Regions from separate parts of the Enterococcus sp. CR-Ec1 genome, predicted to be linked through region 3. Evidence: predicted binding sites of a transcription regulator. Region 3 holds the regulator's gene; each other region holds the start of a gene.
The links. The regulator CtsR, encoded in region 3, represses protease genes until heat stress. The targets are predictions, from matches to a motif close to TTGGTCAAAAAAGGTCAAANA.

Region 1 (8,444 bases), 1.6 Mb from region 3:
CCCATTTGCCTTCAGCATGCGCTGAATCGATCACGTTTTTGATCAAGCGTAAGATGGATGGGTTGTATGGTTGGTACAAGTAAGACACGCGTTCATTCATGCGGTCTGCAGCCATTGTGTATTGGATCAAGTCATTGGTACCAATACTGAAGAAGTCAACTTCCTTCGCAAACTTGTCTGCTAAGACAGCTGCTGCTGGAATTTCGATCATGATTCCGACTTGGATCTCGTTAGAAATCTCAACGCCTTCGTCAATCAATTTTTGACGCTCTTCTTCATACATTTTCTTCGCTGTACGGAACTCTTTCAATGTTGCCACCATTGGGAACATAATACGTAAGTTACCATGAGCAGAAGCACGTAACAACGCACGAAGTTGGGTACGGAACATGTCGTCCCCAAGTTCAGACAAGCTGATACGCAATGCACGATAGCCTAAGAAAGGATTCATTTCATGAGGCAATTTTAAGTAAGGAAGTTCTTTATCGCCACCGATATCCATTGTGCGGACAACCACTGGTTTTCCAGCCATTCCTTCTAGAACTGCTTTATACGCTTTATATTGGTCTTCTTCTGTTGGGAAATCAGGAGAATCCATGTACAAGAATTCAGTCCGGTATAAACCGACTGCTTCTGCACCATTGTTGTGGACACCTTCTAAATCTTTTGGTGTACCAATGTTCGCAGCTAATTCAAAGTGCTTACCATCAGCCGTAACTGTTTCAGCATCTTTTAATTTTTCCCACTCTGCTTTTTGATCTGCGTAGGCTTTCCCAGCTTCAACAAATTCAGCCGCTTGGTCATCTGTCGGGTTGACGATAACGTCACCGATAATGCCGTTAACAGCTAAGATGTCGCCCGCTTTCACTTTTGCAGTGATCTCCATCGTTCCAACGATTGCTGGGATTTCAAGAGAACGTGCCATGATTGCGGAATGAGAAGTACGTCCACCGATATCTGTTACAAAAGCTTTAACAAAGTTGCGGTCTAATTGTGCGGTATCACTTGGTGTCAAGTCATGCGCAACAACGACTACTTCTTCGTTGATCATTGAAGGATTAGGCAAAGTCACATTCAACAAATGCGCCAAGATACGTTTAGCAACATCTTTGATGTCAGCTGCCCGTTCTTGCATGTAAGCATTGTCATCCATTGCTTCAAACATACCAATATACATGTCAGTAACTTCTTTCAATGCAGCTTCTGCATTGACTTTGTTATCTGTCACGTTTTGTTTGATTTGACCGATCATCTCAGGATCTGAAAGAACCATTAAATGAGCATCAAATACTTGTGCTTCTGCTTCACCTAAAGTTTGCGCTGCTTTGTCGCGGATTTGTTGTAATTCCGCTGTTGACTTCGCTAACGCATCATCTAAGCGTGCTTCCTCTGCTGCAGTATCTTCAACTGATACTTTTGAAAAAGATAAATCAGGTTGTACTAACAGGTAGGCTTTCGCAACGGCTACACCATCACTAGCAGCAATTCCTTTTAGCATCTCAACCATTATTCAGACAAACCTTCTTTTTTCATTGTTTCTACGATTGCAGCGATTGCATCTGCTTCGTCAGCACCTTCAGCAGTGATAGTTACATCAGAACCTTGGCCAACACCTAATGACATTACGCCCATGATTGATTTAAGGTTTACTGATTTACCTTTGTACTCTAAGTTGATATCAGAGTTGAATTTGCTTGCTGTTTGAACCAATAATGTAGCTGGACGTGCGTGAATCCCTGTCTCAGCAACTACGTGAAAATCTTTCTTTTCCATATTGATCAATCTCCTTTATGATACGTTTTTTTGTGTGAAGGCAAAATTTCCATGCATGCAATGATACCCGAAAAAAATCGCCCTTTCAACTGTTAAGATTACCATTTTTTTCCTCGATAGACAACCGTTTTCTCTTAAATAAACGATTGAAATAAATGTCCTATTTATTTTCTTGCACGTAACGGTAGATGATCTTCCCATTTAACCCCGCTTCTCCGACAAAAGAAGACCGGTCTTCCAACTGGAGCCAGACATCTCTAAACGCCAGAAATTCCGGCTGTTGGACAATCAATTCTTGGATCTCTCCATTACGTAAACGTACTACTTCTGCAGCAAAATCTCTGTTCTCCAACGTCTATTCTCACCTCTTTCTTTCTATTATATAGGAATTACTTTTTATTTAAAAGACCGCTTCTATAAGTGAAATCGAAGGGAAAATTTTTAAAGGTAAAATTCTTGCAGTCTGACAAAAAGTTAGTATAATAGAATTATGGTCAGTAAAGGTCAATAACACATTACCTTGAAGGTGACCGTTACTTTGCCCACAGCCCCTTTTCTTTTACAAGCAATCAAATGCGCCGTAAAATAGGGTTGTTGGAACAAATATGAAAGGTCGTGAATCTATGCTTTGTCAAAATTGCGGCAAAAATGAAGCTTCAATTCATTTATATGCCAATGTCAATGGTCAAAGAAAACAACTCGATTATTGTCAAAGTTGTTACCAAAAAATAAAAGCACAATCTGGGAATGCTGCAGCTGCAATGGCACAAGATCCTTTTGGATTTGGCAATCTTGATGATTTATTCCGTCAAATGTCTCGTCAAATGCAGCAAGGAAATCCCCCTTATGAACAAACCCCACCGACACAAACTGGCGGTAACGGTTTTGTTGGCGGGCAACCACCACGCAATAACCAAGCGCCTGCGGGTCTGCTGGGAGAATATGGCATCAATATCACTCAAATGGCTCGTGATGGTGAAGTCGATCCAGTGGTCGGTCGTGATTCAGAAATCAAACGCGTGATCGAGATCCTTAATCGCCGAACCAAGAATAATCCTGTATTGATTGGTGAACCTGGGGTTGGGAAAACTGCCGTTGTTGAAGGGTTAGCCCAAAAAATCGTTGATGGTGATGTGCCACAAAAATTGATGGAAAAAGAAGTTATTCGTTTGGACGTTGCGTCGCTTGTTCAAGGCACAGGTATTCGTGGCCAATTTGAAGAACGCATCCAAAAATTGATCGAAGAAATCAAGCAAGCGGAAAATGTGATCTTGTTTATCGATGAAGTCCATGAAATCGTTGGCGCTGGTGCAGCCGGCGACGGAAATATGGATGCTGGAAACATCTTAAAACCAGCTCTTGCCCGTGGAGAACTACAAATGGTCGGAGCAACGACGTTAAATGAATACCGCATTATCGAAAAAGACGCCGCTTTAGAACGGCGTTTGCAACCAGTACGTGTGGATGAACCTTCTGTGGAAGAAACCATTCGTATTTTAAAAGGCCTACAACCGCGTTATGAAGATTACCATCATGTGAAATATACGGATGAAGCGATCGCAGCTGCCGCTACCCTTTCTAACCGTTACATTCAAGATCGATTCTTGCCTGATAAAGCGATCGATCTGCTAGATGAAACAGGTTCGAAGAAAAACTTGACGATCCAAATCGTTGATCCAAAAACGATCGAAAAGAAATTACAAGAAGCGGAAGAACAAAAACAAGCTGCCTCTCGAGAAGAAGATTTTGAAAAAGCTGCTTACTATCGCGATCAAATCAACAAGCTTCAAAAAATGAAAGAACGTCAAATCAGCGAAGAAGAAACGCCTGTCATCACCGAAAAAGACATGGAACAAATCGTTGAAGAACGGACAAATATCCCTGTTGGGGAATTAAAAGAAAAAGAACAAACCCAGTTGAGGAATCTTGCGGATGACTTGAAAGCTAAAGTTATTGGTCAAGACGAAGCAATCGACAAAGTTGCAAAAGCGATCCGCAGAAATCGGGTCGGTTTAGGCAAACAAAACCGTCCGATCGGCTCTTTCCTATTCGTCGGTCCAACCGGTGTCGGGAAAACCGAATTAGCAAAACAATTAGCTTATGAAATGTTTGGTTCTGAAGAATCAATGATTCGTTTCGACATGTCAGAATACATGGAGAAACACAGTGTATCCAAATTGATTGGTTCTCCTCCAGGCTATGTTGGCTATGAAGAAGCAGGTCAATTGACTGAAAAAGTTCGTCGGAATCCTTACAGCTTGATTCTATTAGATGAAGTAGAAAAAGCCCATCCTGATGTATTGCATATGTTCTTGCAAATTCTCGATGATGGTCGCTTGACCGATGCTCAAGGACGTACCGTCAGCTTTAAGGACACCTTGATCATCATGACAAGTAATGCCGGAACCGGCAAAGTTGAAGCTAACGTTGGCTTCGGTGCGGCGCGTGAAGGTATCACTCGTTCCGTTTTGAATCAATTGAATAATTACTTTACACCAGAGTTTCTCAACCGCTTTGACGGCATCATCGAATTTAAAGCTTTAAGCAAGGAAAACTTGTTATCGATCGTGTCTCTCATGCTGCATGAAGTCAATCAAACCCTTAGCCAACAAAAACTGCATATCGACGTTCCACAAGACGTGCAAGAAAAATTGGTGGATCTTGGTTACAGTGCAACGATGGGGGCTCGCCCATTGCGTAGAACCATCCAAGATCAAATCGAAGACGGCATTGCAGAATTTTATCTTGAGCATCCACAAGTACATCAACTAAAAGCACAATTAGAAGATGCAGATAAAATCATTGTGACCTCCGCTGAGTCCCCTGCACCTCTTGAAGAAGCCAATCCGGCTTCTGAAGAAGAAGCATCGGAAACAAACGAGTAACAAGCTGCCAAAACGTGTAACGAAACGTTTCCTTTGCCAGACAACCATGTTTTGCCAAAAAATTGGGTAATTCCGAGTTGTCTGGCTTTTCTTTTGAAAAAAAACGCCCTATAATGTTATTAATAAATACATAGAATGTGAGGTGAGTCTGGTGAAATTAATCAATGTTACGAACAGCCATTCTCGACTAGTATTGAATCAACTTGAAAATACCGACGCGGAACTTGTAAAGGTTTACACAGCCGGAGATACAACCGTGATCTTTACCTCAGCGCCGAACCACAATGAAATTTTGCTGATCAATAAAAAAAGAACTATTCGCCCGACGGAAGTTGAAGAAATCAAAAATTACTTCTTGAAAAAATTACCTGATGGCTCTTATGATCCTGCAACGATCTCTGTGATCCAAATGCCCGAAGTGGTGGAAATCTCCATCAAAAAAACGTTATCCTCATCACGTTAGCTTTGCCTGATCACGGGTTTAAAAAATATCTATAAAAGGTGACTGTCGCAGCCCTCTTTTATAGATATCTTTTTTTGTCTTCTCTCTTCCTTCTATTGGTTAGTACTTCGACCAACGATACCTGATGTTCAAGTAAAAAAAGAGAGCCATACGCTCTCTTTTCAAGTATATTTATTAGAAATCATCGACTGGATCATCACATTTAGATTGTGCCAATCCTTGGTACTATGAACATTGCCAAAAAATGTGAATTTCTGCGACTCATTATGGATTAGCACGCCATCAGAAACCAATATATCTGAGTCTCCTAAATTCGAACTAAAGTGAATCACATTTTCATTGTAAATTTTCAACAGTTTGTTTTTAATGACCGGAATATATTCTGGATGGTTCAAAAGAGAAATACCAATGCGAATCGGTTCCTCTTCCTGGATAGGTAAATAAGACGCTGTGATCTGAGCGATTTTCCTTAAGAAGAGGGCTTCTTTTTCTATTACAAACGAATGGCGCTGCAAGGCAGCTGCAATCAGCTCTTCCACCTCTAATACTCGTTCGTTCGTAGAGGACAAATCTTCAGTAGACACAAAACTATCCAAAAAGAGATGAAGACAGCCCCATGTATTCATCACTAATTCATAGGTAATGAATTCTTCGATCTCTTTAGAAAGATTATACTTTTGCGACAAGACAGCTACAACATCGGCAGAAAATTCGACCAGCGGATTTCCTAAAAGATTTCTCAGCTTTTGGCCCAAAAGTAGTTTTTCTTGATCCGAGATCGTTTCAGGTATGAAAAGAAAAACCCAGAAATGATAAAAAATCTGTTCTTTCTCAATATCTTGCTGACTTCTGATCGGCAGCAGCTTGATCACTTGCTTTTCCCCATCTAGTTGCTTGATTTGCTCATAAATAGTGATGGAAGCATCGTCTAACTCATTGACAATATAGCCTCTCAACACCGCATTTTCAATGATTGAAAACATAATGTCGTGCTTCACTTTTGTGGTTTTTAACGGCTCATATTCTTTAGCTGCTAATTCAACGCTGGCACGGGTTCGCTGATTGATGTATACATTACAAGCCATGATCTCAACTAAATAATGGTACATCCTCACACACGGCTCTGCCCCTGTCAAATCAATGGAATCTGTATTGTTATTGATAGTAATCGGAACATTTTGGATAACCAGCATTTTCTTAAGATAGCTGATCAATTTATAACAATAAGAAATACTAAAAATCAATTCTTCCGAGATGTCCACCATACGGGTCTTTCTTTTTCTTAACAAATAGGATAATAGACGATAATAAGGAGATTCTAAGAAATATTTTTTCTTTAGATTCACAAAAATATGCAGGCTTTGTTCTTCATTTAATTCTCGTGACAAATAAACAGTTCTCTTTTTCAGCAAAAAAATTGACTCGTCAAAAGTCGTAAACTCTCTCATATCTTCGGCGATTTCATTGATCAATATTTTCACCTGATACAAAGATTTGTTTGTCGTTTCACATATTTTATCGAGAGACAGCTGCTTCTCCAAAATGATATTTCTAACAACAGTTAATTTATCTACCTGTTTTTTGGTTAAATAAAACCTATACAATTTTTCTATATACTCCAAAATTTTTTACCCGCCTTATTTAAAAAGTATCCCAGTATCCAATTATAGTAAAATAAACTTAAATTCAAGCCTCTTTTTTCATTAAACGGACAATTTTAATAAAAACTTCAGAAAAATCCCCTCTTCTTTAAAACAGTACGGGTGAGAAAAACTTGTGAAACGATTCTTATTTTTTGTAACATAAAAGTGTTGGAAACCATGAAAAAGAACCTGTGAATTAGCTGTTTCCATAAACTTAGAAAAAATTCGTATTCTTTCATTGATTGGTAAGTGACTTGGAGAGTAAAATCATTTTCTAGCTGGACAAACTTCTTTGAGGAATCAAGTTCATTTCAAAGAGCTTGTAATAAAATATCTTCTCTTTTTAGCCAGCAATCTTTGTATTCATAAATGTTGATGATCGACAATTCATCACTCATTTGATTGATTGACCGCATGATTTCTTCATCATCCGAATCAACATTGCCAATGACATGCAAATCATAATGAACACCAGATTTATCCACGCACTCAACGATATAGCTGATCACATCTCCCCAAAAATGTTCCAATCGATGACTGCCGCCTGCTTTTTCTAACCTTGAACGTTCAGCGATACACAAAACGTTTTTCGAAGAGTATTGCAAGATGTTGATTTCCCCTAGTGATTGTGCTAAGTAGTCAAGAACCGATTGGCGATCATCTTCTTGATCCACAATTAAATTTCTCTCTAAAATCGTATTCGTCTTGTTGCTGAAAAAGCGCACAGTCAACATGGTAGCATTCTTTTGTCGACTGAAATTTATTCTGGTTTGCAGCATTTTGATTCACTCCTTAAAAGAACTTTGATCCTCTGCTATTAAGGATATAGTAAGAACCAGCCGATTTTTATCGTCTTTTTTTCAAAAAAACTACAAATAAAATAATCATTGTTCCTCATTTTTCTTTCTACTGACTAAAAGACCTGTTAATTAGAAACGAGTAGCAACTTCATAAAAATAAAAGAGACAAAAAAACTCTAAGGTTTCTTCAAAGAGTCTTATTGTATATTCTCCTAATATTATGAATCCTACTAAAATCTAGTATTAATGAGATAGTAATTCTAAACAGCTAATTTTTTTGAGATATTTTTAAAATGAAACAAGTACGGATTTATAATTTTAAGCTTGAAGCAACCTTTAATATCTCTGTCCCGTTAAGGTAGAAGATTTATAGGTACAGATTACAAATTGAATAAAAACATTAATTGATAATTTTCAAATCTATGACTTTGATTGCCCATTCAATAGAAATGCATAAATAGAACAATACGTTCAATCCCCACCTATGCAATAGTTCATACTCGTAAAACTACTTCTATAAATAGTATCTTAAAAATGATAGAAGATTGTATTCTACTGAATTGCAGATGTTCACGAAAGAAATAACAGATATGAATCTTCAGAACTGATTCCCCTGACAGCGACTGATTCAGAGCAAATTCTCAGAGACTACGAATAACAATATAATTACTTTGCTAGGTCGAATCCTAGTTGGAACGACAATTCTTTCAACTCTGAGAAGATCTTGACTTAAAATATTAGCCAAATTGTAACATTGCAACAAAATTATTTTCATATAAATCATTACCGCACGGACAATTGCTACACAGAAAAATATGTGGACTTGATAATCAACATCACTTGACTACTAGAAAATTTGATTAAATTATTTTATAAAAAA
Region 2 (8,444 bases), 820 kb from region 3:
TCATCCTTTTGTTTCCTCGCGGACCTGCTGCACAATTGCCCGAGCGTTTTCTGGAAAATCGGTGATGATCCCGGTCAACCCCAAAGCCAAGCAGGTGCGAATCGCCGCTTCTTCATTGACAGTCCACGGACGGATCGCAATCGGAAAATCAGTCAAGACCGTTGCTGTCTCTTGGACCCAGCGATAGGCCGGATGAATTCCTTCGATATACGGTCGGATGAGCGCCAACGGTGGTTTGTCTTCCCCGCGTCCCATAATAAAATCAAGGATCGCATCCGGTTCGATCGCATGCATCCGATCCAAAGTCTCGATATTAAAGGAACAATACCAATGAGTAAAAGGCCATTCTTGGCTATTCAATAAATCGGATACTTTGGCTTCGATTTCTTCATACTCATAATGATCGGTTTTTAATTCGATCGTCAAAATGCCACGATAATTCTTCGCTGCAAGTAAATCCAACACTTCTTTTAGCGTGGGGACTTTGGCGGCTTGGAATTCCTCAGAAAACCAGCTGCCGGCATTGAGTTCTTTTAGTTCAGCAACCGTCAGGTCACAGATCCGACCTTTGCCGTTGGTCGTTCGATCAACCGTTTCATCATGCATGACGATCAAGCCGCCATCTTTTGATAGATGTACATCTAACTCAATGATATCAGCTTTGACCCGCACCGCTTCCGCGAATGCCGGTAGCGTGTTTTCAGGTCGGTTGCCGCTACTCCCGCGGTGGGCAACGATTTGTACCATCATTCTTTCACTCCATTCTCACTCTTTATTTTACCATGGAATCTGCTAGAACCAAAAAGCCTCTGTTTGTTTTGATCCTTTTAAGGGGACAGCGCTTTGTTTCGGTCAAAGAAAAACACTCTTACTATGATCGCAGTAAGAGTGTGTGTGATCAGTTGAAAAAGTGCAATCGTCGATACTATGGTTTGGTTACCTTAACCAAGGCGACCGACTGACCAGAAGAATCAAATCGTTTTTGAAAAATAGGTCAACGGTTCGCTCGTCATGTTTTTCATTTGGTTTTTACGCTCATTGACCATTTCAACCAATTGATCAAGGAAATTTTCCATAATGATCCGACCGCCTTTATACGTATACCCACCGATCTTAACGGTTTCCTCTGGCGACAAAATCACCCGACGTGTCCCGATTTTTTTGAAAAATTCTTCCAAGAAAAAATTCGGTAGATAAAAACTGTTTTGCGCCGCAAAAGATTGTAGATAGGCAAAATCATCGATGGTGATATAACAGTCGTCAAAGGCATCAAAGCTGACATACTCATCCATCAGCATGACCCGTTTTTGTAGAATCTCACTGATTTTTTGATTCAATAAAACCAGCGTTTCGATTTCTTTGACTTTATGCTCCAACAAACGGCGTTGTTTTTCTTTTTGTTCCTCATACCGTATGCGTAAATTAAAAATGATGGTTACTAACAATGCGCCCACTAAGACGCCAATCAAACCTGCTATTGCTACTGCCATTCTTCGATCCTTCCTCATTCCTTTTTTAATATTGTATCATATTTGAAAGTTTCGCAAAAAAGATAACGAACTTTTTATTTGACCTTTCTTGACCTAATCGGTATACTATCTCTTAGATATTGCGAAAACTTTATGCTAAACTATATCTATAACGATTTTTAGGAGGACTATCACTATGAATTTAATTCCTACTGTCATTGAACAATCATCTCGCGGTGAAAGAGCGTATGACATCTATTCTCGTCTATTAAAAGACCGGATCATTATGTTGAGTGGTCAAGTAACCGATGACTTAGCAAACTCGATCATTGCTCAGCTTTTATTCTTAGACGCGCAAGATTCTGAAAAAGACATCTACTTGTACATCAACTCGCCTGGCGGAAGCGTTACTGCTGGTCTAGCGATCTTTGATACCATGAACTTTATCAAAGCCGATGTCCAAACCATCGTTATGGGGATGGCTGCTTCTATGGGTTCATTCTTATTGACCGCTGGTGAAAAAGGCAAACGCTTTGCGTTACCAAATGCCGAAATCATGATTCACCAACCATTAGGTGGCGCACAAGGTCAAGCAACTGAGATTGAAATTGCTGCCCGCCACATTTTGGCAACCCGCGAACGTCTGAACAAAATCTTGTCAGAACGTACTGGTCAACCAATCGAAGTGATTGAACGCGATACCGATCGCGACAACTTCATGACCGCACAAGAAGCCAAAGACTACGGCTTGATCGACGAGATCATGGAATCAAACAAATTGAAATAAGCTTGCATAAAAAGGTGTACGAAGCAATTCGTACACCTTTTTGCGTCTTTTGGTTCATCGTCAGACTTCGCCATATTGGCCTTGTTGGTAAGCATGCCCATTTTCCACGTAATGCGTGATGTTTGCCTGATTTTTGGCGATCTCTTCTTCTGTCAACGGGCGGATCACTCGTGCCGGACGACCAAACGCCAACACATTAGGAGGAATGACGGTTCCTTCCGTCACTAACGAACCGGCACCTAACAAACTATTTTCGCCGATCACGGCATGATTCAAAACGATCGAGCTCATGCCGACCAGCGCCCCTTTTTTGATGGTACAGCCATGGAGCATACACTGATGCCCAACAGTCACATCGTCTTCAACGATCGTCGGGGCATCGTGATCAACGTGGATGATCGTTCCATCTTGAATATTGGTACGCGCGCCGATTTCGATTCGATTGGCATCGCCTCGAATCACTGCTTGAAACCAGACCGTACTATCTTTTCCTAGAGTCACGTTTCCTACGATCGTCGCATTTTTTGCCACAAAACAAGGTGTCGCTTGCGGCGAGGCGGGCGAAACTGTTTTTTGGGTTTCATTCCCTGATTGTTCTTTGTCCATCAACTTCTCCTTCCAATCCATAAACGGATCTGCGCTTTCTTTTTTCACTATAGCACCACCCTTGCTACAATGCAAAAAGAGCGCCAGTCAGACTGGACGCTCTTTTCGGCTTACTCGGCTTCTTCTGAAAATTGACTTTGATACAGTTGGCTATAAAAGCCGCCAGCTGCCAACAAGGTCTCGTGATTGCCTTTTTCAATGATCGACCCTTGATCCATCACTAAGATCAGATCTGCTTCACGAATCGTTGACAAACGATGGGCGATCACAAAGCTGGTACGACCTTCCATCACTTTATCCATTGCTTTTTGAATCAGCGCTTCTAAGCGGGTATCTACCGAACTGGTGGCTTCATCGAGAATCAAAATCTTCGGATCAGAGATGACTGCCCGGGCGATGGTCAACAATTGTTTTTGTCCCAAGGAGACATTATCACCTTCAGAATTGATGATCATCTCGTAGCCATCTGGCATCGTACGAATGAAGTGATCGACATTGGCGGTTTTCGCTGCATCAACGACTTCATAATCGGTGGCATCTAATTTCCCAAAGCGAATGTTATCGCCGATCGTGCCTTCATACAGCCACGCATCTTGTAAAACCATCCCAAACAGTGAGCGGACATCGTGACGTTCCATCTTTTTCGTGTCGATGCCGTCGATCTTGATAGCCCCTTCATTGACATCATAAAAACGCATCAACAAATTGATCAAGGTCGTTTTCCCAGCACCTGTTGGTCCAACGATCGCCACAGTTTGCCCAGCTTTGACTTCAAAGTTCAAGTCTTTGATCAATGGTTTTTTCGGATCATAGGCAAAGCCGACATGTTCAAAGGTCACGTCACCTCTGATTTGTTCCGGTAATTGGATATCGGTTCGATTGACTGGCTCTTCTTCCTCATCTAAGATTTCAAAGACCCGTTTTGCTGCTGCTGAGGCACTTTGCAAGACGGAAGACAACTGGGTAATGTTCCCCATTGGCTGACTGACTTGCCAAATGTATTGAATGAACGCTTGCAGCTGACCAACAACGATCACGCCGCTGATCACGTAAAAACTACCCATGACTGCCATTGCGATATAGGTAAAGTAAGCGGTCATTTGCACCAGTGGCATCATCAATCCTGACACAAAGGCAGAACGAAAGCCGTAATAGCGCAACTGGTGGTTAACGTTTTTAAACCCTTCAAGTGTTTGCTTTTCCCGTCCATACACTTTCAACACACTGAATCCAGTCATGTTTTCTTGTACGTAGCCGTTCAGATCTCCTAACGCATTTTGCATGCCTTGGAAGTCCTTTTGCGACTTTTTGACGATTGTGCGAGAAATCAATAAGGAGGCTGGGATCATGATCAATGAAACCAATGCCATGTAAGTATTGATATAAAACATCATAGAAACCGCCATAATGATTCCTAAGAAGGCATTGACGATCCCGATCAAGGCTTGCTGCATCGCACCGCTGACGGCATCCACGTCATTGGTCACCCTTGACAGGATATTCCCTTGCTGGTTGCGGTCGAAGTAAGAAACGGGCAGACGATTGATTTTTTCTTCAATGTCTTGCCGCAAATCTCGCATCGCAGATTGGACAACGTTGGTGATCAGCAGCCCTGACATCAATTGTGAGAAACAGTAACCGACACCAACGACTGCGATCCAGATCAAGCAAAGGATCACGTAATCAAAATTAACGCCTTCGCCTGCAGCGATGTTGCGGCTGATCTCTGTCGTCGGCAATCCAGAAACATACGGCATTGCCGCATTGAAGCCGACGGTTGCAACTGTAAACAGCAAGACTAGGATAAATTGTACTTTGTATGGTTTGATGTAAGCACCTAACCGTTTTAAAGAAGAGATTGCTTTCATTGTGCCAACTCCTCCTCTGATAATTGTGACGCCGCAATGTCGTAGTATACTGGACAAGTTTGCAGCAGTTCTTTGTGGGTACCGATCCCAACCACATCGCCTTCATTCAAGACGACGATCTTATCTGCATTCATGATCGTTCCTACTCGTTGAGCAACGATCAAAACGGTCGATTCTGTGGTTTCTTTTTTCAAGCGTGCCCGCAATTTTGCATCCGTTTGGTAATCCAATGCAGAAAAACTATCATCAAAAATATAGATCTCTGGTTGGCGGATCACCGCACGGGCAATCGCTAGGCGTTGTTTTTGTCCGCCAGAGAAGTTGGTTCCGCCTTCTGCCAAGTGAGCATCAAAGCCATCTGGTGTGCGAGAAATGAAATCTGCCGCTTGCGCAATCTCGGCTGCTCGTTCCAGCTCTGCTTGCGTGGCATCTTCTTTGCCATAGCGTAGGTTTTCTGCGATCGTCCCTGTAAATAGCAACGCTTTTTGAGGGATAAACCCGATCTTGTTGCGCAACGTCGTTAAGCTGTAATCCCGAACGTCAACACCATCCACCAAGACGTGGCCTTCACTGACGTCGTAAAAACGCGGAATTAATTGGATCAAGGTCGATTTCCCGCTCCCGGTACTACCGATAAACGCCACGGTTTCCCCTGGTGAAGCGGTAAAGCTAACATTACGGATCACTGGACTTTGAGCATGTCCTGGATAAGCAAAGGTAACATTTTTGAATTCCAAGAAGCCTTTCGTCTTAGTTTCTGTCACTGGCTGTTCTGGCTCTTTGATTTCAGAAGTCGCATCTAACGCTTCTTGGATTCGACGAGCAGAAACCGCCGCTCGTGGATACATCGTAAAGACAGTCGCAAACAGCATGAAAGAAAACAGCGCATGGAAGATGTATTCGATAAATGCAATCAAGTCACCGACCTGCAGTTGCCCTTGATCGATTTGAATACTTCCCGTCCAAATAATCAAGATCATCACGATATTGAATAAGAAGAAAAAGCCTGGTTGTGCCGTTGCCATCAAGCGAAACAAGCTGCGAGAACTAGAAGCATAGGCTTGGTTGACTTTGCCAAAGCGTTTTTCTTCAAATTTTTCATTGACGAAGGCACGGATCACTCGTAAACCAGAGAGATTTTCCCGCAAGATGCCATTGATTTTATCTAGATTGGCTTGTTGTTTAGTGGATAAGGGTTCCGAGATTTTGGCAATGGCGATGACGGCCATCAGCAATATCGGCAATGCCCCCAAAACATACAACCCTAGTTGTGTACTTGTCCGCATGACCATGTACAAGCTGACCACAAACATCATGGGTGTCATTAAACCTGTCCGTAAGATGCTTTGCATAAACAGCATGATTTGATACGCATCATTGGTCACACGGGTGATCAATGATGAAACCCCGATTTTTTCATATTCGGTATGTGAATAGCCTTGGACTTTTTCAAAAAGATCGTCACGAATATCTGCCACAATGTTAGTGGTGATACGTGACGTGAAATAGCCTAACAAAATGTTCATCGTGATCCCCACAATGGTGATCGCGATCATCGCCGCACCCATTTTCCATATGTAGTCGCGATCACCAGCGGCGATCCCTTTGTCGATCATTCTTGCCAATAACGTCGGCAAACCTAATTCAATCAAAATAAAACCAAAAACACAGATGAAATTAAAAACCAGCAGTTTCTTGTTTCTCATCGTGTAGTGCCACATTAATTTCAAAAAATCCCCTCCTTTTTTACTTCATTACTTCTACTATAGCATAGGAATATTCTTATTGTAATGCACTTTCAACGAAAAAAAGCAAACTTCAGCGATAGTCCTTTCATTTTCTTTCAGTAAGCCTTTTCAAAATGACGTGTTTCTATACTTATTCGTTTTTCTGTGATAAACTAGGGATACTTGTAGTGGAACGACTTACAAACCCGGTGAATTTTTTATGACGACATTTGGAAAGCAAAGACGAGGCTTTCTCTTTTTTCTCACAACGATTGTCTGAAAAAAGCATGCAGCGGCTCTCGAAGCCTTCTTTTCAGGTCACTTTATTCGGACCTCGATTTTGTGATGCAGCGAATTCATCAACCAAATAGACTACTGCGAAAAGCAGATAAAGGAGAAAAGATATGATTTACAAAATTTATTACCAAGAAACAAAAGACCGCAACCCAAAGAGAGAACAAACCCACTCTTTGTACATTGAAGCAGACGATGCAGTGATCGCACGCCGTCTGGTTGAACAAAATACCCCATACAACATCGAGTTCGTTCAAGAACTAGATGAAAAACATTTAGCTTACGAAAAAGAAAACGCTGATTTCAAATTAGCGGAGTTTTAAGATGAAAGTTTCGCTGAAAAATAATGAGACTGGCGTATTCGGCGTCGGTGGACTTGGCGAAATCGGAAAAAACTGTTATGGGGTTCAATTCCAAGATGAGATCATCTTAATTGACGCGGGAATCAAATTCCCCGAAGATGAACTGCTTGGGATCGACTATGTCATTTCCGATTATAGCTACATCGTTCAAAATTTACCGAAAGTCAAAGGCTTGATCGTCACTCATGGTCACGAAGACCATATTGGCGGAATCCCTTACTTGTTGCGGGAAGCCAATATCCCGATCTATGCGGGACCATTGGCACTTGCTTTGATCACCAACAAATTAGATGAGCATGGCTTATTGCGGGACGCGGAATTACACGAAATCAATGAAGATACGATGATTCGTTTCCGTAAAACGTCCATCAGCTTCTTCCGAACGACCCACAGTATCCCTGATGCTTTAGGTGTCGTTGTCAAAACGCCTTCTGGCAATATCGTCGCAACTGGCGATTTCAAGTTTGACTTTACGCCTGTGGGCGAACCAGCAAACTTGCACAAAATGGCAAAAATTGGTGAAGAAGGCGTCCTTTGCCTCCTTTCCGATAGTACCAATGCAGAAATTCCAACCTTTACCAAATCAGAAAAAACGATCGGCAGCTCGATTCAAAAGATTTTTGAAAAAATCGATGGTCGGATCATTTTTGCCAGCTTTGCTTCCAATATATTCCGGCTCCAACAAGCTGCAGATGCGGCGGTTGCGACTGGACGTAAAATCGCCGTTTTTGGACGCAGTATGGAAAATGCGATCGTCAACGGACAGCGCCTTGGCTATATCAAGGTGCCAGATGGTACATTTGTGGAATCTCATGAGATCAATCGTTTGCCTGCAAATGAAACGATGATCCTTTGTACGGGTTCTCAAGGAGAGCCGATGGCTGCTTTGAGTCGGATTGCCAACGGGACTCACCGTCAAATCCAAATTCACCCAGATGATACCGTGATTTTCTCAAGCTCACCGATTCCAGGAAATACCACGAGTGTCAATCAGCTGATTAACTTGCTGTTGGAAGCTGGCGCAAACGTGATCCATGGCAAATTGAACAACATCCATACTTCTGGTCACGGTGGCCAAGAAGAACAAAAACTGATGTTGCGTCTAATGAAGCCAAAATTCTTCATGCCTGTCCACGGGGAATTTCGGATGCTGAACATCCACACCCAGTTGGCACAAGATGTCGGTGTACCAAAAGAAAATTGTTTCATTATGGAAAATGGTGACATGTTGGCCTTAACAGCGGATACCGCTCGCTTGGCTGGTCATTTCAATGCCAATGATGTTTATGTTGACGGCAGCGGTATCGGTGATATCGGAAATGTCGTCTTAC
Region 3 (8,444 bases):
AGTCGGCAAAAACCTGCAAGTGGCGATCGTGGAAGTCGAAGAAGACGATCGCTTTGAAATGATCAACCCTGAGATCATCGCTTCTTCTGGTGAATCCCTTGATGTGGAAGGCTGCTTGAGTATTCCCCACACCTTTGGGACCGTCAAACGAGCAGACGAGATCACTGTCCGCTATTTCGATCGAGAAGGAGAAGAAATGGAAGTGGAAGCATTCGGCTACTTGGCGCGTGCGATGCAGCATGAGATCGATCATTTAAATGGCGTGCTGTTTGTCGACAAGCTCGTCGAACGCATTCCTGAAGAAGACTTAGAAAAGTATATGGAGGAACATGAAAATGACTAAAATCGTCTTTATGGGTACCCCGGCGTTTTCCGTCCCAATTTTAGAAGGCTTGCTTGAAGCCGGCTATGAAGTGGCAGCAGTCGTGACACAGCCGGATCGTCCCGTCGGTCGCAAAAAAACCATCACTCCGACACCCGTCAAAGAAGCGGCGTTGAAGCATGGCTTGTTGGTTTTACAACCAGAAAAAATCAGTGGGTCACCAGAAATGGAGCAAATTCAAGCTTTAGCACCTGATCTGCTGATCACGGCAGCTTTCGGCCAATTTTTACCTAGTGCTTTACTAGAAGTACCGAAGTATGGCGCTATCAACGTTCATGCGTCCCTACTACCGAAATACCGGGGCGGAGCACCTGTGCATTATGCCATCATGGAAGGCGAGCAAGAAACGGGTGTAACCATCATGGAAATGATCAAAAAAATGGATGCTGGCGGTATTTTTGCTCAAGCTCATTTGCCGATCACGGCACAAGATGATGTGGGGACGATGTTTGATAAGTTGAGCCTATTAGGCAAAGACTTGTTGCTGGAAACTGTGCCGAAAATCTTGTCAGGAGAGTTGCAGCCGGTTCCGCAAGAAGAAGCGAAAGTAACCTTCTCGCCGAATATCAGCCGTGAACAAGAAGCCATCGACTGGCAGAAAACGGCGGTGCAAATCGATGACCAAGTCCGAGGCATGCGACCATGGCCGATCGCCTTTACGACACAAAATGGCACCCGCTGGAAACTTTGGCAAGTAACACCGCTGGAGCAAACGACGACAGCCGAACCAGGAACGATCATTGAACGGACGAAAAAAACGTTGCTGATCGCTTGTGGGGAAGGCACGGTATTGGCTATCGATGAATTGCAGCCAGCTGGAAAAGGCCGACAAGACATTGCTGCATTCTTAAACGGCAGTGGACAACAGATTCAAAAAGGGGATCAGGTAGGTACCTATGAAGCGTAATCTTGGAGACATACAATATACAGTGCGTTTTGTGGCACTAGAAGCGTTGTTGCGAATCGAAAAAGGCGGCGCTTATTCCAATCTACTGCTGCGGGAATTGATGAATCAAGGGCGTTTAAATGACAAGGACGGTCGCTTACTGACTGAATTGGTGTACGGCACCATCAGTCGTCAGCTTTTATTGGATTATTATTTGGACCGGTTTATTAAAAATGCTCGCAAAGTCGACCCGTGGGTCAAAACGCTGCTGCGGCTTTCCTTGTATCAGATGCTGTATCTCGATAAAGTACCCGCCCATGCCATCATTCATGAAGCCGTGGATATTGCGAAAGCCAAAGGCAATCCGGGGACGGGTAAATTCGTCAATGGCGTGCTGCGCACGATCCAACGACAGGGAGTGCCAGACTTGGCATTGATTAAAGACCCAATGGAACGTTTAGCAACGGAAATCAGTCTGCCCCTGTGGCTAACGAAGAAACTAGTCAAACAAATTGGGATCGAAGAAACCAGTGAGCTAGGCTATGCCCTATTTGAACCCAATCATGCCAGTGGTCGTATCGATCTGCAGCGCATCTCGCAAGCAGCAGCGATCGAACGGCTACAAGAAGAAGGCATTGACGCACGACCAAGTGAGCTTTCCCCTTATGGGGTTGTGGCTGATAAAGGCTTTATGGCGGGCTCTTCCCTCTACAAGGAAGGCTTACTGACGATCCAAGATGAAAGTTCGATGCTGGTTGCCCCCGTTTTACAAGTAGCCCGGAACCATCAAGTATTGGATGCGTGCGCCGCCCCAGGAGGCAAAACGACCCATATCGCTGCCTTCTTGTCTGCCGCAGAGGGCGGCAAAGTGACAGCACTGGATATCCATGCCCATAAAGTTAAGCTGATTCAGCAAAATGCCCAACGTTTAGGCGTAGAAGCAGTTGTGGAAACCCGCGTGATGGATGCCCGAGAGACGGCTCAAACCTTTGCCCCCGAACAATTTGATCGCATCTTAGTGGATGCCCCTTGTTCTGGATTAGGGTTGATGCGCCGTAAGCCGGACATCAAATATAGCAAGACGGAGGCCGATTTCCAACGCTTGCCGCGGATTCAGCGAGAGATTTTGGAAAGTGCCGCCCCAACCTTGAAAAAATCGGGTATAATGGTCTACAGCACATGTACGATTCTAGAGGAAGAAAATCAACAAGTCGTGGCAGCGTTTCTCGCTGACCATCCTGAATTTGAGCAAATGCCTCTTGCGGTAGGACCGCTGGCAGCCGAAGCGGTTCAAGAGGATATGTTGACGATCTATCCGCAAGATTTTATGACAGATGGCTTTTTTATCAGTTGTCTACGCAAAAAGTAACGAGGTGAAAGAAATTGGAGATTCGTTTTCAAACAGATGTCGGCAAACGTCGCAACACAAACCAAGATTTTGCAGCAACCTATGTAAATAAAGCCAATGTGACATTGGCTTTGCTTGCCGATGGCATGGGGGGCCACCGGGCCGGAGATGTCGCTAGCCGTCAAGCAGTCAGTGAGATCGGCACCGCTTGGGAACAGACAGAGCTGACAGACAGTGAAAAAACTGCCCAATGGCTGATCCAAAAAATCCAAGCAGAAAGCCAAGTGATTTTCCAAAAAGGACAAGAACAAGAAGAACTTAGCGGCATGGGCACCACGATCATTGCTGTGGCCTTATTAGGCGACCAGTTTACGATTGCCAATGTCGGGGACAGCCGTGCCTATCTTTTACGCAATCAAGTGCTGACCCAAATCACAGAGGACCATTCACTGGTCAATGAATTGGTGAAGTCAGGACAAATCACAGCAGAAATGGCCTTGAATCATCCTCGCAAAAACGTTTTGACCCGCTCGATCGGCATGCCAAGCGAAGTCGAAGTCGATGTGGCGATCCACTTTATTGCAGACGGGGATTATTTGCTGCTGTGTTCAGACGGATTGACCAACATGGTCTCAGATGAAGAGATCACAGCAACGATCCAAGAAACCCCTGTGCTGGAAGAAGCAGTGCAATCATTGATCGATCAAGCCAACGAACGCGGCGGTGTCGACAATATCACGGTATTATTGATTAAAGTTGGAGGAGAGCGCCCATGATCGAAATTGGGAAGAAGATAAACGGCCGATACAAAATCATCGGCAATATCGGCAGCGGCGGAATGGCAAATGTGTTTTTGGCGCATGACTTGATCTTAGACCGTGAAGTGGCAATCAAAGTGCTTCGTTTTGACTTCCAAAACGACCAAAGTGCGATTCGGCGCTTTCAACGAGAAGCATTGGCGGCGACTGAGCTGGTTCATCCCAACATCGTAACCGTTTATGATGTCGGCGAAGAAGACGGCATGCAGTTTTTGGTGATGGAATATGTCAAAGGGATGGATCTCAAGCGCTATATCCAAACGCACTATCCAGTACCTTATTTGCAGATCGTTGATATCATCCAACAAATCTTATCAGCGGTAGCGCTGGCCCATCAACACCGCATCATTCACCGGGACCTCAAGCCCCAGAATGTGCTGATCAATGAAGACGGCGTGGTGAAAATCACCGATTTTGGGATCGCGATCGCCCTATCAGAAACATCGATCACCCAAACCAACTCGATGCTAGGCTCGGTGCATTATCTTTCACCAGAACAAGCACGAGGCAGTATGGCGACCAATCAATCAGATATTTATGCGATTGGGATCATTCTCTATGAAATTTTAACCGGCAAAGTACCTTTTGATGGCGAATCAGCCGTAACGATCGCCTTGAAACATTTCCAAGATGAGATCCCTTCGATTCGGATCTATGACAAAAATGTTCCGCAATCGTTGGAAAACGTCGTATTGAAGGCAACCGCTAAAGAACCGGCGGATCGGTACAAAACTGCCGATGAAATGCGAGCGGATCTTGATACTGTATTGTCACCTGACCGACTCAATGAACCGAGATGGGAACCTCATGCCCTGATGGATGAAACGAGAGTGATGACCCCTGTAGAAGCAGCCCAAGTTGAAACGCCGCCAGTGGAAGATCCCGTGGCAGAAACGGCTGCGGATCAAGCCGAAGAATCAGCGAAACCGAAAAAGAAAAAACGCAAACGCTGGCTGCTGCTGCCGGTCATTATGGTGATCGCACTGCTAGGTATAGGCAGTTACTTCCTATTCGGCGGTGGTCGGGGGGATGTAGCGATTCCTGAAGTCAACGGCCAGACAGAAGCGGCCGCTCGGGCCGAACTGGAAGCCGCTGGCTTGCAAGTGGCAGACGAGGTAGAAGAAATCGAAGACGATGAAGTCGAAGCAGGCAATGTCGTCAAGACCGATCCGCCAGAAGGCAATGAAGTCAAAAAGAATTCCGTCGTGACCCTCTACATCAGTAGCGGAACGAAGAAAATCACCCTTGATGACTATGAAGGCCGCTCCTTTGATGATGTCAAAAAAGAGTTGATCGATTTGGGCTTTGATGAAGACAGAATCAAAGAAGAGCTAGAGTCGTCAGATGATGTCGATGAAGGGGATATTATCAGTCAATCACCAGCAGCAGGGCGGGAAGTTTCCCCAGCAGAAGACGAAATCACCTTTAAGGTCAGCTCCGGACCAGATAGCTTCGCAATGGACAACTATTATGGCATGACAGAGGCAGATGCACGAGCAGCATTGACTTCTCGCGGTGTCGACCGATCACAGATCGAAGTGAACTATCAATCCAGCAGTCAACCATCAGGCACGATCATCGCCCAAGCACCCGCAACAGGTGAAACGGTGGTGACTTCTCAAACGACCATCACTTTGACGGTCAGCAGTGGGCAGGAAATGGTCAATGTACCAAGAATCGTTGGGAAAAGCCAAGCCGATGCAGAAGCAGACTTGAATGAAGCGGGATTGGACTCAACTTTTGAGGAAGAGGACGGCTATAATGACTCGGTACCAGCTGGACATGTTGTCCGTGTCTCTCCAGGTGCTGGAACCTCCGTCGAAGTTGGCTCTACTGTAACGGTCACGATCTCTAGAGGACCTGAACCAGATGATTCGTCCTCATCGACGCCAAGCAGTAGTTCAGATGATTCCTCTGATTCAAGCGCTACGAGTGAAAGTAGCTCAGAAAGTGATTAGAAACTAGCTAAAACCAAATACATTAACCAAGCAGCCTTCGGGGACCAAAGAATTCTCTTTTTGTTCCCCGTCCAGCTGCTTGTTTTTGTTTCTAAACCTTATAGTGAGGCACAGGTGTCTTTAAAATTTCCTTTAGTCCTGCCATTTGTGCAAGCGTACATCTTTCCAAGGATTCAAAAATTGGGTATAATGAAGGTCAGAATTAGTCAAGGGAGGGAATGAATTGAGTCATCACAATACTTCCGATTTGATTGAAGCATATTTGAAGAAAATTCTTGAAGATAGTGAAACCATTGAGATTCGTCGCGCGGAAATGGCAAATTTGTTCAACTGCGTGCCCTCACAAATAAACTACGTGATCAATACCCGCTTCACCGTTCAAAGAGGCTATGCGGTTGAAAGCAAACGCGGCGGGGGCGGCTATATTCGGATCGAAAAAGTCAAAATCACGGACAGCCACCACTACTTAAAAGAAATGAATCAACTATTCGATGAAACCATCTCGGAAAAAGATGCGTATGCAATAATCCAGAAACTTTATGAGGAAGGAATCCTGTCCAAGCGAGAAGGCAACTTATTATTGACCGTCATCGCGAAAGCAGTTCTAGGACGTTCTCCTTATGAAAATAGAACACGAGCTGATTTGCTCCATGCAATTCTAGAACGATTAAGTTACGAAGACAGGAAGTGAAAGAGATGGATGAATTATTCACCCAACGCGCGAAAGCCGTTTTGGCTATCGCCCAAGAAGAAGCAAAATACTTTAAGCACCAAGCAGTAGGTTCTGAACATATTCTATTGGCATTGGTCATTGAACAAAACGGGATTGCCGGCAAAACCTTGCGGGAAATGAATATCACAGAAAATGATATTCGTGAAGAAATCGAACATTTAACAGGGTATGGCACTGTCCGTCAATACCCAGAAAACGCCTATCTCGCGTATTCACCACGAGCAAAACATACATTTGCTTATGCAGGGGATGAAGCCAAACGCTTAGGGGCACCACAAATTGGTACCGAACACCTATTATTAGGCTTATTAAGAGACGAAGACATTTTGGCTTCTCGAATCATGCTGAATCTCGGCTTGAGTCTCGCGAAAATGCGTCAGCTTTTGAAGAAAAAAATGGGCTTCAATGAAAGCAAAACCAACGGAAGTGCTGGTCGTCGTCGTCCAGCCCAAGCCAAAGCGCAGCAAGGAACACCGACCTTGGATTCCTTAGCCCGTGATTTGACCAAATTAGCCCGTGAAAAACGGTTGGATCCTGTTGTCGGTCGTGCCAAAGAAGTCAAACGCCTGATCCAGATCCTTAGCCGTCGGACCAAAAACAACCCTGTTCTCGTGGGGGAACCTGGTGTTGGGAAAACCGCGATCGCCGAAGGCTTAGCCCAAAAAATCATCAATGGGGAAGTCCCAGAAGACATGCAAAACAAACGCTTGATGATGCTGGACATGGGGGCTTTAGTTGCCGGAACGAAATACCGTGGGGAATTTGAAGACCGAATGAAAAAAATCATTGATGAGATCTATCAAGATGGTCAAATCATCTTATTCATTGATGAATTGCATACACTAATTGGGGCCGGCGGAGCAGAAGGGGCGATTGATGCCTCGAATATTCTGAAACCAGCCTTAGCCCGTGGGGAATTGCAAACCATCGGTGCCACGACACTAGATGAGTACCAAAAATACATTGAAAAAGATTCTGCATTAGAACGCCGTTTTGCCCGGGTGCAAGTCGACGAACCGACACCAGAAGAAGCGGAAGAAATTTTACGGGGCTTGCGTCCTCGTTATGAAGAACATCATGGGGTGGAAATTTCTGATGATGCGTTACACGCCGCTGTGCAACTGTCCGTGCGTTACATCAATTCGCGCCAATTACCAGATAAAGCCATCGATTTGATGGATGAATCAGCTGCCAAAGTGCGTTTAGACAAAACCGATGAAAGTTCAGAATTGGCAGATCTGCAAAACGAGATCGCCAACTTGATCGAAGAAAAAGAAGCCGCTATTCGTCAGCAAGATTTTGAAGCAGCAGCTCGTTTACGGATCAAGGAAAAGAAATTGACCCAACAGCTGACGGAAGTAGCGTTTATGGAAGTCAAAGAAGCATCAGGCTATGCCGATAGTGTTACTGCAGAAGATGTTGCTACGGTCGTTTCCCAATGGACCGGCGTACCTTTGCAGCAGATGGAGAAAAAAGAAAGCGAACGCTTGTTGGATCTTGAAAAGATTTTGCATCAACGGGTAGTTGGCCAAGAAGAAGCAGTCAAGGCAGTCGCTCGTTCGATCCGCCGCGCCCGCAGTGGGTTGAAAGATCCGAACCGTCCAATTGGTTCCTTCATGTTCTTAGGCCCGACCGGTGTCGGGAAAACCGAGCTTGCCAAAGCCTTAGCAGAAGCGATGTTTGGTAGTGAAGATGCCTTGGTTCGTGTCGATATGTCCGAATTTATGGAAAAATACAGCACGAGCCGTTTGATCGGTTCACCGCCAGGCTATGTCGGCTACGATGAAGGTGGGCAATTGACGGAAAAAATCCGTTCAAAACCATACTCCGTCATCTTATTGGACGAGGTGGAAAAAGCCCATCCCGATGTCTTCAATATCCTCTTGCAAGTGCTAGATGATGGTCATTTGACGGATGCCAAAGGTCGGAAGGTCGATTTCCGCAACACGATTTTGATCATGACCTCTAATATCGGTGCCCAACAAATCCGCGAAGAAAAAAGCGTTGGGTTTAATGTCACTGATTTAACGAAAGATCACCAAGCGATGCAAAAACGGATCTTAGAAGAGCTGAAAAAAGCCTTCCGTCCAGAGTTCTTGAACCGTGTGGATGAAACAGTGGTCTTCCAATCCTTAGGTGAAGGGGAGATCCACGAGATCGTGAAGATCATGAGCAAAGCGATCATCAAACGATTAGGCAACCAAGACATCCAATTGAAGATCACGCCATCTGCCATTGATGTGATCGGTAAAGCTGGTTTTGATCCAGAATATGGGGCACGGCCGATTCGTCGGGCCTTGCAAAAAGAAGTCGAAGACC

Region 1: the regulator CtsR is predicted to act here: its motif matches at 2,264-2,284, upstream of CXM95_RS10355 (ATP-dependent Clp protease ATP-binding subunit).
Region 2: the regulator CtsR is predicted to act here: its motif matches at 1,566-1,586, upstream of clpP (ATP-dependent Clp endopeptidase proteolytic subunit ClpP).

Annotation. Positions count from the first base shown of each region.
Region 1 covers NZ_CP025223.1:2,131,268-2,139,711, forward strand. The annotation lists gene ptsP (phosphoenolpyruvate--protein phosphotransferase) at 1-1,507, opposite strand, end outside; gene CXM95_RS10340 (phosphocarrier protein HPr) at 1,507-1,773, opposite strand; gene CXM95_RS10350 (hypothetical protein) at 1,934-2,125, opposite strand; gene CXM95_RS10355 (ATP-dependent Clp protease ATP-binding subunit) at 2,397-4,658, shown strand; gene CXM95_RS10360 (DUF1827 family protein) at 4,810-5,121, shown strand; gene CXM95_RS10365 (helix-turn-helix domain-containing protein) at 5,283-6,602, opposite strand; gene CXM95_RS10370 (hypothetical protein) at 7,076-7,543, opposite strand.
Region 2 covers NZ_CP025223.1:742,447-750,890, reverse strand. The annotation lists gene CXM95_RS03570 (glycerophosphodiester phosphodiesterase) at 1-750, opposite strand; gene miaA (tRNA (adenosine(37)-N6)-dimethylallyltransferase MiaA) at 1-4, opposite strand, end outside; gene CXM95_RS03560 (hypothetical protein) at 972-1,490, opposite strand; gene clpP (ATP-dependent Clp endopeptidase proteolytic subunit ClpP) at 1,666-2,256, shown strand; gene CXM95_RS03550 (gamma carbonic anhydrase family protein) at 2,317-2,910, opposite strand; gene CXM95_RS03545 (ABC transporter ATP-binding protein) at 2,973-4,730, opposite strand; gene CXM95_RS03540 (ABC transporter ATP-binding protein) at 4,727-6,460, opposite strand; gene CXM95_RS03535 (DNA-directed RNA polymerase subunit epsilon) at 6,862-7,074, shown strand; gene rnjA (ribonuclease J1) at 7,076-8,444, shown strand, end outside.
Region 3 covers NZ_CP025223.1:3,742,496-3,750,939, reverse strand. The annotation lists gene def (peptide deformylase) at 1-343, shown strand, start outside; gene fmt (methionyl-tRNA formyltransferase) at 336-1,289, shown strand; gene rsmB (16S rRNA (cytosine(967)-C(5))-methyltransferase RsmB) at 1,279-2,637, shown strand; gene CXM95_RS17965 (Stp1/IreP family PP2C-type Ser/Thr phosphatase) at 2,652-3,392, shown strand; gene pknB (Stk1 family PASTA domain-containing Ser/Thr kinase) at 3,389-5,392, shown strand; gene CXM95_RS17955 (CtsR family transcriptional regulator) at 5,616-6,083, shown strand; gene CXM95_RS17950 (ATP-dependent Clp protease ATP-binding subunit) at 6,089-8,444, shown strand, end outside.